Regions from separate parts of the Lysinibacillus sp. HST-98 genome, predicted to be linked through region 2. Evidence: riboswitches for the same ligand, from Rfam matches in the RefSeq annotation. Region 2 holds a riboswitch; each other region holds the start of a gene.
What was found. A riboswitch is a leader RNA that binds a small molecule or an ion and turns the genes downstream of it on or off. The one in region 2 is predicted to bind cobalamin.
Positions count from the first base shown of each region.

Region 1: linked by a shared signal. The riboswitch ahead of JIN86_RS11950 (ABC transporter substrate-binding protein) and the one ahead of cobT (nicotinate-nucleotide--dimethylbenzimidazole phosphoribosyltransferase) in region 2 are both predicted to bind cobalamin.
Region 3: linked by a shared signal. The riboswitch ahead of JIN86_RS02060 ((2Fe-2S) ferredoxin domain-containing protein) and the one ahead of cobT (nicotinate-nucleotide--dimethylbenzimidazole phosphoribosyltransferase) in region 2 are both predicted to bind cobalamin.

Region 1 covers NZ_JAENHX010000004.1:229,093-233,378, forward strand. Annotated here, with positions in the region: gene JIN86_RS11945 (FecCD family ABC transporter permease) at 1-684, opposite strand, end outside; gene JIN86_RS11950 (ABC transporter substrate-binding protein) at 681-1,649, opposite strand; cobalamin riboswitch at 1,786-1,968, opposite strand; gene JIN86_RS11955 (acyl-CoA dehydrogenase family protein) at 2,026-3,693, opposite strand; gene JIN86_RS11960 (class I adenylate-forming enzyme family protein) at 3,695-4,286, opposite strand, start outside.
Region 2 covers NZ_JAENHX010000002.1:396,002-400,287, forward strand. Annotated here, with positions in the region: gene JIN86_RS07625 (methionine gamma-lyase family protein) at 1-39, opposite strand, end outside; gene JIN86_RS07630 (trimeric intracellular cation channel family protein) at 380-985, shown strand; gene cobT (nicotinate-nucleotide--dimethylbenzimidazole phosphoribosyltransferase) at 1,082-2,137, opposite strand; cobalamin riboswitch at 2,229-2,404, opposite strand; gene JIN86_RS07640 (hypothetical protein) at 2,838-3,239, shown strand; gene JIN86_RS07645 (rhodanese-like domain-containing protein) at 3,277-3,579, opposite strand; gene hfq (RNA chaperone Hfq) at 3,675-3,905, opposite strand; gene miaA (tRNA (adenosine(37)-N6)-dimethylallyltransferase MiaA) at 4,003-4,286, opposite strand, start outside.
Region 3 covers NZ_JAENHX010000001.1:397,002-401,287, forward strand. Annotated here, with positions in the region: gene cobJ (precorrin-3B C(17)-methyltransferase) at 1-1,271, opposite strand, end outside; gene JIN86_RS02060 ((2Fe-2S) ferredoxin domain-containing protein) at 1,276-1,647, opposite strand; cobalamin riboswitch at 1,794-1,975, opposite strand; cobalamin riboswitch at 2,228-2,412, shown strand; gene JIN86_RS02065 (energy-coupling factor ABC transporter permease) at 2,562-3,308, shown strand; gene JIN86_RS02070 (energy-coupling factor ABC transporter substrate-binding protein) at 3,312-3,584, shown strand; gene cbiQ (cobalt ECF transporter T component CbiQ) at 3,590-4,286, shown strand, end outside.

The sequences.
Region 1 (4,286 bases), on a different contig from region 2:
ATTAACACCTAAATGTTTTGCCCGCTCTTCACCATACAACAAAACATTTAGTTCTCGTCTTTGTGTCCATAGCATAATTGAACCTACAATCACAAATGGAATGATCATTTGGACATATGGCCAACCACGCATCGAAACAGAACCAAGTAGCCAGCCTATTACCTGACGTAATTCTTCACCAGATAAGGCAATCATTAATGAAATAAGGGAACCTAAAAATGAACTAAAAATAACACCTGTTAATATCAACGTTTCCATTTTCAATGAGCGGTCTACGAGTCTAGCAAAGCTCATAACAACTACCATCGTGATGATAGCACCAATCATACTGAAGGTTGGCAGCGCATACAAACCGACAACAGGTATAGAAATACTAAAAAAGATCGTTAAAACAGCACCAACAGATGCCCCTGATGAAACCCCTAGTGTATATGGATCTGCTAATGGATTTTTTAATAAACCTTGGAATGCTGCTCCAGCAATAGCTAGAGATGCGCCTACTAGTCCCGCTAATAACACGCGAGGCAAACGAATTTTCCAAAAAATATTGGCGGCTGTTTCATCAACCGCCTTATTCCATAATACTTCTAATGGAATATGAACCGAGCCTATCGCTACGCCACACCAGATGCTAATAAGAAGAAGCGTACATGTTAATGTATAGGCTAGTGCTATTTTTTTCACTTAAATACCTCAGGATAGATTGCTTTTGCTAATTCTTCTAGACCTTCTGCTAAACGTGGCCCTTGACGACTTGTAGTACTTTCATCTACCTGCACAATCGCATTATTTTTTACGGCATTAATCGTATCAAAGCCCGCCCGTTTTGGTATTTTCGTTAAAATATCTGGTACATAATGATATGTCACCACGATGACATCTGGATTTTTTGCGATAATTTGTTCTGCATCAATTTTATACCAATTATCGCCATCTACAGCTACATTCTCTGCATTGATCATTTCAAGCATCGCGTTCATAAACGTACCATTGCCAGCTGTATAAATATCTGGCTCATCTGATGCTTCAACTAACACTTTTTTGGGTTCAACATCCTTGACTTTAGACAAAACTTCTTCTACTTTTGCCTTCATATTAGCAACAATTTTTTCTGCCTCTGGTAATTTTCCTGTAGCACGTCCAAGTTGCTCAATTGTTGTATATGTTTCATTAAAGTCTTGTGCGTTTCTTACTACAAATACTTTCAAACCTGCTGATTCAAGCTGTGCAATAGCCTCTTCTGAAAGAGACATGCTAGATTCGTGTGAAAAAACGATATCTGGTTTTAAGGCAATAATTTTTTCAATATCGTACTCCATACCACCAACCTTATCCTTCTCAGCTGCCTCTGGCGGATAATCGTCGTTGTCAGTAACACCAACTATTTCATCATTTAAACCTAGTCCAAAAAGGATTTCAGTATTACTTGGAATAAGTGAAACAATTTTCTCAGGAGGTGCTTCAAGTGTAATGTCCTTATTAAGGGCATCTGTTACCGTCATTGGGAATGTTGCTTCATCCACTTGTGCTGTTTCTTGCTGTGTTTGCTGCTCGTTAGATGGCTTGTTATCTTTTGCTTCCTGCCCACAAGCAGCTAGCAAGCCTACTGCTAAAAATGCTGATAATCCTATTTTCCAAAATTTCTTCATGTGAATCCTCCTTCGTTGGTCCATGCGACATTTCGCTTTATTCTGCATCAAAATAAAACCCCTCATCTTTGAACGATGAGGGGGCAAAATCGCACCAAAAAACTGATACAAAATCCACCACCCTATCCTCGTAGGTTGTCATGTCGTTATAAAGGCAGGTCTCCTGGCTAGTGCTACTTGCGATTTTTCAAGCCTTCCCGAAATCTTCAGTGGCATCATTTGAAAAAACTCACACTTACAGTGGCGGGACCGCATCGGAATCACACCGATTTCCCTTTTCACTTTACTTAAGTAAAGAACCTTTATAATATTCAGTTGATTTCATTATACATGAAAATGAAAGAAGTCGCCTCCATTCAAGACGACTACCCGGCCATTATACAATTTCAGAAAAGTATTGGACTGTTTTCATTTGAGCACCCATTTCTCTTAATGACCATGTCTGTTCTAAATAAACGTCCGCTAGTTTTTCATATTTCCCACCAAATTTATGTGCCCACTCAACCGCTATGACACTTTCATAAAGGTGAGCCATTTTTTCAGCCATACCTTTTGCTTCAAAAGTTTTCGTTGCCGCGTCTAAAGCGCTAAAAATTTGCAGTTTCATAGAAATATTCGCCAATTGTTCTTTAACGATTTGTACTAGTGAGCTGTCAGCTAATTTCTCTAATCGTTCCTCCATCTCACAGACAAACAGTTCATGTGCATGAAACTTATCCACTAAACGAATGAGTTCTAAGGCCAAAATATTAGCCGTCCCCTCCCACACCGTCAACACTTGCGCATCTCTTAATAAGCGGGGCGTTACAAAGTCTTCTATATAGCCATTACCCCCGTGTAATTCAATTGCCTCACTGGCATAGTAAACAGCTTGCTCTGCCGTTTCTTTTTTCATAATGGCAATATATAAACGATTCATAATAAGTTCTTGCTGTGTTCCCTGTCCACTTGTCACTTTATCGTATAATTGAATAAGATCAAAAACTGTCGCTACTTCCACGTGCAACTTAGCTGCAAATTTCCCTAAAGTATCCTGAATCATAGGGTATTGTGTTAAGGGCTTGCCAAATGCATGTCGATTGGTTACATAATGTTTTGCCTCTAAGAAGCCACGACGCATAATACCAATAGAAGCGACTGCATTACAAATTCTTGAGAGATTTAGTGCTTCTAGCATATAATAAATCCCTTTATTTTGCTCCCCTACAACATAGGCAAGTGCACCATCAAATTCTACCTCACCAGATGGAACTGCCCGAACGCCTAATTTATCTTTCAATCGGCGAATACGTAGATGATTTGTTGTTCCATCTTCTTTACGCCAAGGAACTGCAAACAACGTTAAGCCTTTGGAACCTGCTGGCGCCCCTTCTATTCGTGCCAATACCATCGCTACACCACACATGCCCGCATTGGATGCAAAGTATTTTTCACCATATAGACGATACGCAGTGCCATCCTTTCTCGCCTCCACCACATTTGCACCGACGTCAGAGCCTCCTTGACGTTCTGTTAAAAAGGTCGCACCTTCATATAAATCTGTGTCACCTGTTGCACAAACATGTGGTAAAAAACGTTGCTTTACCTCTTCATCTGCATAATGATCTAATAGATAGGCAGTCGCCATCGTCAATGTTACGGGACAATAAAATCCAGGTTCTGCATGTGATAGCAAATAACCTTGTGCAAAGCTATAAACATAATTCCCCTTGTGACCTAGCTGCGGAATATGCTTGTGTACATAACCTACAATCCCAGTATTATATGTCTCTTCAATCGTTTTTTTATAGCCATCATTAACCCAAACCTCTGATATCTCTTCACCATAGGCATCATATCTTTGAAGGCGAGGCTCACCCAGTCGATCTGTATGCTTTGCCCTCGTATCAATATCACCTGCACATAGCTCACCAAAATCTGTTAACTCTCGTTGGGCATAGGATAAAAACTCTTTATCTAACATCATTTCTACTATTTTTTGAAGCGTGTCATCTTCCGTAAAAAAGTTCGTAGTACGCATTGCTTCTTTTTGTAATACTTTCATACTATCTCACCTCTTGCCCCTTCAAATTTTGTTTTAATATTTTGCCTGATGCATTGCGTGGTAGCGCTTCCACTTTTTCAAAAATACGTGGTATTTTAAATTTTGCAAGATGTTCCTCTAAATAAGCTTTCAAAGCTTCCTCATCGATGTCTTGTTTAGCAGAATACACCGCCTTTACCGTTTCCCCCCATTGCGGATGTGGCACACCAATTACCGCAACCTCGAATATCCCTTCAAAGCTCAATAAACAATCTTCAATTTCTTTCGGATAAATGTTGACACCACCCGAAATAATGACATCCTTTTTACGATCTACAATCCAAATAAAACCATCTTCATCCTTACGAGCTAGATCTCCTGTTTTTAACCAACCGTCAATAAAGGCTTCATTAGTTGCTACTTCATCCTTATAGTAGCCAATCATGTTACCCTCACCCAACAAGACAATTTCCCCCACTTCGCCTACATTTACATCTTCTCCACTGTTATTCACAATACGCAATTCTGTACCAAGTGGCGCCCGCTGACCAATACTTCCTGCCTTTGCTTCATGCTCCTTGCCAAATAATAATGAACCACTTGGACCTGCCTCT
Region 2 (4,286 bases):
CGATAGCGTTTCTATTGATAAATTTGATGTAAATGTCATTCTTTCTTCTCCATTTCACAATGTCACGCATTTCAATCAGTAAGATTTATTGACTATCTAAATTGACTTCAATCACTCTAGAATTCCCTAACCAACTACTGGTATATGAACGCATTTGACGAATGTTTTTCTTTATTTTAATCACATTTTATCAATTTGTATGTGCACCTGTAAAACTTGCCTATTGTTTCTAAGAGGATTTTACGCTAAGCTAATGTGCGGACTCAATTCAAGAAGCGTATTTAATGACCGATTTTGGCTATTAAATTCATAGATTCTGTTACGTAAAACGTCTTTTAACTTTTAAAAAGTTTATTTATTGATAGAAGGGGTGAACGGGATGGCTTGGGAGGTTTTTAGTATCATAGGAACAATTGCCTTTGCTATTTCTGGGGCAATTATTGCCATGGAAGAAGAATACGATTTATTCGGTGTATATATACTTGGTATTGTGACTGCTTTTGGTGGAGGAGCTATTCGAAATTTACTCATTGGACTACCTGTCACAACACTTTGGGGACAGGATATGATGTTTCAAATAGCGCTTGCTGCGATTACGATATTCTTTATTTTTCCACATCATCTGATTCAACATTGGCATCGTTGGGGTAACTTCACAGATGCGATTGGCTTATCAGCATTTGCTATTCAAGGCGCACTCTATGCTGTCAAGCTTGATATGCCAGTGAGCGCAGTCATTGTAGCTGCTGTTTTGACAGGTTCAGGTGGTGGTATTGTACGAGATTTATTAGCTAGAAGAAAACCATTAGTTCTCCGTGATGAAGTTTATGGCGTTTGGGCAGCTCTTGCTGGACTGTTAATCGGCTTCGAGGTTTTTACAGGGGACATTTTCCTTTATATTTTATTCGCAGTGATTACAGCTTTACGTATTCTTTCCTATATGATGAAGTGGCGCTTGCCATTACGTAAATTAAATCGAGCATAAACACCATTCAGCCAATGACCAAAAATTAAGTCATTGGCTGTTTTATTGTTTTAGCTAATGTTTCATTCCTTATATGATTAAAAAAAGACATTTAACTTACCTTTTTAACAACTGCATTGATTCTTCTAAAGTCACCATGTTTTTCATCATCGAGCAAGCTGCATCTAAAATAGGAAAGGCTAAGGCTGCTCCAGAACCTTCGCCTAAACGCATATTCATATGCAACATCGGTTCAATGCCTAGTAACGCAGCGGCAATTTTTGCCCCTGGCTCCTCTGAAGCATGGGAAGGAATAATATAATCAATTACTTTTGGTTCGAGCTTATAAGCAATGAGGGCAGCTATAGTCGAAATAAATCCATCAATGACAACGGGTTTACGATGGGCAGCAGCGCCAAGAATAATACCTGTCATCGCCCCTATCTCTAATCCTCCAACCTTAGCCAGAAGATCAATAACATCATTTGGATTAGGCTTATTTAAGGTAATTGCTTTTTCAATAACTGCTGCTTTATAGGCAATGCCTCCTTGGCCTACTCCTGCACCAAACCCCGTTACTTCGATAGGGTCGTATCCCGTCAAAACTGCTAATATTGCAGCACTTGGTGTTGTATTGCCGATGCCCATTTCTCCAGTCCCAAGTACATCAGCACCTTTTATGATTTCCTCAGTGGCCACACGGATTCCTACTTCTATCGATTGAATGGCTTCTTGTTTGGACATAGCTGGACCTTGTGCCATGTTATCGGTACCATATTTAATTTTATGAATAAGGACTCCTGCATCAAGTGGAATATCTTCTTTTACCCCAACATCTACTGTGACCACCTTTGCATTGGTAATGCCCGCAATCGCACAAACGCCTGTACCACCCTTAGGAAAATTTAATGTTTGAAAGAGCGTAACATCTTGTGGATTCGTGGTTACACCTTCCTCGCAAACACCATGATCTGCAGCACAGACAATCATCACTTTTTTGTCGACCGTCGGATATAATTGTCCGGTTATACCAGAGAGCTGTACGGCAATTGATTCTAGTTTACCCAAGCTACCCGGGGGCTTACAAAGCGCATCAATCCGCTTTCTGGCTTGTTCCATACTTTTCATATCAACCCCTGGAATGTTTTGAATCGTGTCTTGTAATAATTGCATGATTATTTCTCCTCTCGTTCTCATAAGACAAAATAAAAAGTCTGTAGTTTATTGTCATGACAAATAAACTACAGACTTTTCCATCATCTATATCTTCTAAAGCAAGTAGGCAGGTCTCCTGGCTCAAGTTCAACACCTCATAGTACCTTCCCAGCAATTTGCTAGTGGCATACACTATGAAACTCCCTTATACAGTGGCGGGTCCGCTAAAGCTTTTCACTTTATTCCCTATTCTCCCTAGTGGGCACCTATTGCTTTTATGTAATTATGATAAATCTACTTTACAACTTTTTTATTGTCAAGAGGAAAAATTTTTTGAGTGTTAACTTAGTACAACCAGCTATTCAAACAATTTAGGAGCTTATCAAGAGCTTATAACAATAAAGGAATCCTTCACTTGGATTCCAAGTCTTCCTTAATTAGTGCTTTTTAGAATTCTCTATGCCTAAAACTCGGCTTGTTACAAAAACTATCGGCTACATCAATTGTCCTAACAAATAAATCACAAATTAACTCCATTTCCACCTTCCAAAACTTGTATTTTTCCAGTTCTCTAAGAAATGTTAAACATAAAATTGAAAAGCCCTTATAATCTGTTCAATGTAAACATAAATTATTTCTGAAACTTCAGTATTGAATTGATTGAAGATTGGGTAAGTATCAAAAGTAATAAAACGATAAAAAGTTAGGGGAAGATATAATGAATGCAGAAGAATTAAGAAATGCTATTGCTGAAACCTGTGAAACACACGATAGCCTCTATGCCCAACTCGTAAAACCGATTAATCAGTTGTTAATCAATGTCGACGCTTCGATCAGTGAAGAGACAGCAAATAAAATACTGGAAAATTTAAAGTTATTTCATAGTGGTGATAAATACTTGACGGAATGTCATTTGGAGGAGAGCCAAAATTTCTTGAAAGATGGCATTGAGCTTCTCCAAGAGGGGGATTTGGCGAATGGAGCACTACAAATTTATGGAGCTGGTCTAAACTTTGCTAGTTATGCTTCAAAAGTGCAGGGACAAAAAAACGTTAATATCTACAAAAACTTTGAAGAAAATTTTAATTTTATCATGGACGCCCTGAAAAATAAACCATGAAAAAAGAAAGAGTATACACTCTTTCTTTTTCCATGGTTTATTTAAATTCTAATTCTCCATCATAAGCCAGCATGCCGCCTTCAAGGTTTGTTACATCAAATCCTTGTGCCTCTAAGTAAGCACATGCATTGGCAGAACGAGCTCCAGCCTTACATACAATAATATATGGCTTTTCTACATCTAAATCCTCTAAACGTTCAGGGATAGTTCCGAGTGCAATATGTTGAGCACCTGGGATCATGCCATGTGCTACTTCATCCTCTTCACGAACATCGATAATATATAGGTCCTCATTTGCATCTAACAGATCTAATAATTGTGTTGTTTCCATTGTTTTCATAAACTTTGTCCTCCAAAATATAAAATTCCACTATCATTATAGCTTGTAGCAAAAAAAACAGCCAGTGTGAGTACACTAACTGTTTAACAAACTTATTATACTTCTGTCTCTAAAAACTCAATTTGTTTTGCTGGTACGAATGTAGAAATGGCGTGCTTGTAGATTAGGTGCTGCTTATTTTCAGCATCAAGTAGTAATACTGTAAAATTATCATATGATTTCACAGTCCCTTTTAACTGAAATCCGTTTAACAGAAATACAGTTACAAAAACACTGTTTTTACGTAGTTGGTTCAAGAACGTATCTTGCAAATTGATTGATTTCATCAAATAGCCTCCCTACTAACTTTCTACCTCTTCATTCCTATAGTAGCATGTTCTACCAATTTATCAATTAGTAATTTTTAGAAATTTTTCTTTATTCTTATAATCGATCATCAGGCGTAATAAAATGGACATCCATTTTATTACGGAAATAAGTAAGCTGTCTTTTTGCATAGCGACGGGAATTTTGTTTTAAGCTATCAATGGCTTCCTCTAGGGTACATTTACCATCTAAATAATCATATAATTCTTTATACCCGATGGCTTGTATAGACTGCACACCGCGGATATTTCGCTGCCATAATCCCTTCACTTCTTGCAGAAGACCATTTTCCATCATTAAATCAACACGACGATTAATACGGTCATATAGCACGTCTCGAG
Region 3 (4,286 bases), on a different contig from region 2:
TTTTCACCGTAGCAAAAATCACAAGCCTTCAGTGATAACACATCACCAATTGGGGTTAATAAAAATCCTACTTCCTGTAATTTCTCTGTGATCTGTTCAGGGGAAGTCGTTGGTATTTTCAAATGAATTTGATGGTCTGGTGTGTATTCCATCGTCCCCTCATCCCCAACAACCTCTGCTAACGTCATCATTTGCTGGGGAGTAAAAAATTTATTGGCTACTCCAGGGCTTACTGCTAGTTCAAATATAGATTCTATTTTTTGCTGTACAAGCTTCGTTGTTACTTTGACTACGCTTGTCCCTTTTACCATTGCAAGTGCCGCTGTAGCCATTTCAAGAGCTGTTTTTTTCGGCTTTGGCGTAGCGGCTATACTGGGTTTATTAAAGCGCCCTGCATTAGGGTCAGCCATAAAGTCATTTCGCGCTGTTCCTGTCTCTTGGTTCATTGCCCAAGGTTCATTTTCTTCGCGTAAACGTTGATGTGGACGTAATGGCTGTTTCTCTTCACCCAGGGTATATTTACGTTGGTAACCGCGGGGCGTAATCATCTTATTGTCATAGAAAAATGTTGACGAATTCCCGATAATTACAGTTGTCAGCATACCAATATCATGTTCTAGCATTTCAGCTAGTGTTGTCATGGTTACTTCTTGACGTTCTCGATAGGCACTTTTCACAAGCCCAACTGGTGTGTCTGGCGAACGATATTCTAAGAGAATTCGCTGAGCCTCGACAATTTGTCTTGTTCGACGACCACTTTTAGGATTGTATAAAGCAATGACAAAGTCTGCCATTGCAGCTGCCTCGACACGCTTTGCAATTAAATTCCAAGGTGTTAGATGGTCACTCAAGCTGATTGTACAAGCATCGTGCATAATAGGTGCACCAAGTATGCTAGCGCATGAATTAATCGCAGAAATCCCAGGAACAATTTCTACTTCAATTCCTGTTGCTTCTGTCCAGCCTAGCTCAATTAACACCTCATAGACTAAACCCGCCATGCCATAGACGCCTGCATCACCACTCGAAATCACCGAGACGATGCTCCCTGCTTCGGCTTGACGAACGGCTTCCTGTGCACGCGACACTTCTTCTGTCATGCCTGTACTAACAATCGATTTTGCACTTACTAAATCTTGAATCAGCTCTACATAGGTTTTGTAGCCTATAATCATATCACTTTGTTGTAAAGCCTCTACTGCACGTGTCGTAATATGCTTAAAATCTCCAGGTCCAAAGCCTACTACGAAAATTTTTCCTTTTTGCGCCATGTTGTTACCCCTCTTTCACCTTTTCGATCCCTTTAATGGCAGTTGTTTGAGCAGTACGCTGTAATGTACCTTCACGAAGTGTAAAGACATGTTCGTTGTATAAGGATTCATGATGTAAATCTTGTACTAGTGTTCTAGCATGCTCTGTTGATGGCACACGATACCAATTCCCTTGGGGGTAAGCGATTACCACACAAGCATCCTTGCATCGTCCATTACAGCGCGTTCTTGTCGTATGTATTTCTTGATCGAGTGCTTGCCGCTGTATCTCATCTCGAATGGCTAAGGTAATTTCCTCCCCATCCTTTTTCATGCAGCTACTGCCATTGCAAATAAAGAGATGTGTTTTCATCCCCTCTAAATTCCAAGTTGTCATCTTCTGTCTCCCCTCATTTGCTTTTTGGAAAAAGAAAAACCTTTACTCTATAACGAAGAGTAAAGGTTTTGTAGAAGCCAAATAAAAACGAATAGAATGAAATACAGGTACTCGCTTTCGCTTCAACTTCTCCCTCCGAAAAGTTTGCATGCACAATCAAATAAGCAGGTTTCCTGACTTAAGCTTCATTTTACTGTCGCACCTTCCCAAGTTTGCACCAGTGGCTTTGCGATTTCATCAGCTATTACAGTAGCGGGGGCTGTATTGGATTTTCACCAATTTCCCTATTATCTCGAGCTATTCGAGCACTTATTGACGTTTTATATGAAATTTTTATTAGAATTTTAAATAGAAAACTGTCTTTATCATATCTTATTTTTTTAAAATTTCAATATTTCTTCAAAAATTTATGACAAATTTATCAATTTTGAATGGAACTAGGTATGAAATTTATACAATCTATAAAATATTTGCGCACAACTCGTTATCAGAATATTCACTATTGACCTTTAATTAAAAAAATTTATAAAAGGTATAGCATATTTATGGAAATTCATGTTACACTTTGTCGTGAAATCTCACAATTTGAATGTTTTTCGGTGCAAAGTGCTTGTCATTTTGCTTAAAAGGGAAGCCGGTTTGAGTCCGGCGCGGTCCCGCCACTGTAATAGGGAGCTTTATAGAATATGTCACTGTCCAACGGATGGGAAGACCTATAAAGCATTGAACTAGAGCCAGGAGACCTGCCGAAAAATAAGTGATCGTTTCAGCCTACGAGGATAGGTGTGCGGCTTAGCAGATGAGAATGTTATTTGCTTTTTTAGCTATGCACTTTTCCACCAGTGGAGAAGTGCTTTTTTTGATTACGCACGCAATATTCTAAAAATCTACTAATTAGTTAGGAGGAAAACTTTTTGAAATTTTCATGGTGGAAACTTAGTTATTTTTTACTGGCCTTTTTAATCGTGCCAAAACGTGCCTTTGCCATGCATATCATGGAAGGTTTTTTACCAATCGAATGGGCTATTTTTTGGTGGGTCATCTCTATTCCATTTATCATTCTAGGATTGCGTTCTATTCGAAAAACCGTTGATGAAAATCCTGAAACAAAAATGCTTTTGGGGCTTTCAGGAGCCTTTGCCTTTGTGCTATCCGCCTTAAAAATCCCTTCTGTTACAGGTAGCTGCTCTCACCCAACTGGTGTAGGACTTGGGACAGTACTCTTTGGCCCTCTAGCAATGAGTGTAATTGGAACAATCGTTTTATTATTTCAATCTTTATTATTAGCTCATGGAGGAATTACAACTTTAGGGGCTAATGCCTTTTCTATGGCTATTGTTGGTCCTTTTATTGCTTACTTTGTCTTTAAAGGTGCTCAAAAAGTAGGCTTGTCATTTTCACTAGCCGTATTCTTTGCAGCTATGCTTGGTGATTTAGGTACATATATTGTGACTTCTGTACAACTAGCACTAGCCTTTCCTTCAGAGGTTGGAGGCTTTATGGCATCCTTTACAAAGTTTGCAGGAATTTTTGCCTTAACTCAAATTCCTTTAGCCGTGAGTGAAGGAATTTTAACGGTCATAGTGATGAATTTCTTGAAAAAATACAATATTAGCGAACTAAAAACTTTACGTGTTTTCTCAACAAAGGAGGCACATTAACAGATGAAAAAAAATTTATTGTTATTAGCAATTGTTGTGTTATTAGCCATCATTCCCTTGTTCATACAAAAAGGTGCTGAATTTGGTGGTGCTGATGGAGAAGCAGAAGCAGCTATTGGTGAAATCAATGCGGAATATGAGCCATGGTTTGAAAGTCTATGGGAGCCACCAAGTGGTGAAATCGAAAGCTTATTATTCGTGCTACAGGCAGCTATAGGAGCTGGCTTTATTGGCTACTTCATCGGCTATATGCGTGGCAAACACAAAGAAGGTTAACCATTATGTTACTCATTGATAAGTATGCCTATCTGAATAAGCTAGCGTCCGTTCATCCGCTAGAAAAAATGATATTTTCACTTGGATTACTTCTCATAACGCTCATCATGAGAGATGAACGACTTTCACTCATTACATTTTTTGTAATGAGTGCTTTTATCATTTTAGGTGCCAAAATTCCGCTTACATACTATGGCAAATTATTATTGCTACCTGGCTTTTTCTTATTAACAAGTCTTGTATCTATTTTACTTTCCTTTACATCATCAACGAATACACTCCCTGCCCATATTTGGTCGTTTACATGGAGGAATTGGACTGTCTTTATTGGGAACGCAAGTGTGTTAGCAGCGCAACAGCTGTTCTTTATTGTCCTTGGCAGCATTAGTTGTTTATACTTTTTAATTCTAACCACTTCCGTACAAGGAATATGTTATGTGCTACGACAATGGCGACTCCCCTCTTTATTAGTGGAGCTCGTCGAACTAACCTATCGTTTTATTTTTATGTTTTTAGAAAGCATGCAAAATATACATCTCGCCCAGCAAGCACGTCTCGGCTACCATTCACCGATGCAATGGCTACGCTCTGTCTCCATGCTTATTGTGGCATTATTTGTGGAAATGTTTCAACGTAGCCGGGAGCTCAACAACGCCATGCAATCACGTGGAGGCGAGGCCGTCTACTGGCAAGAGATGGGCA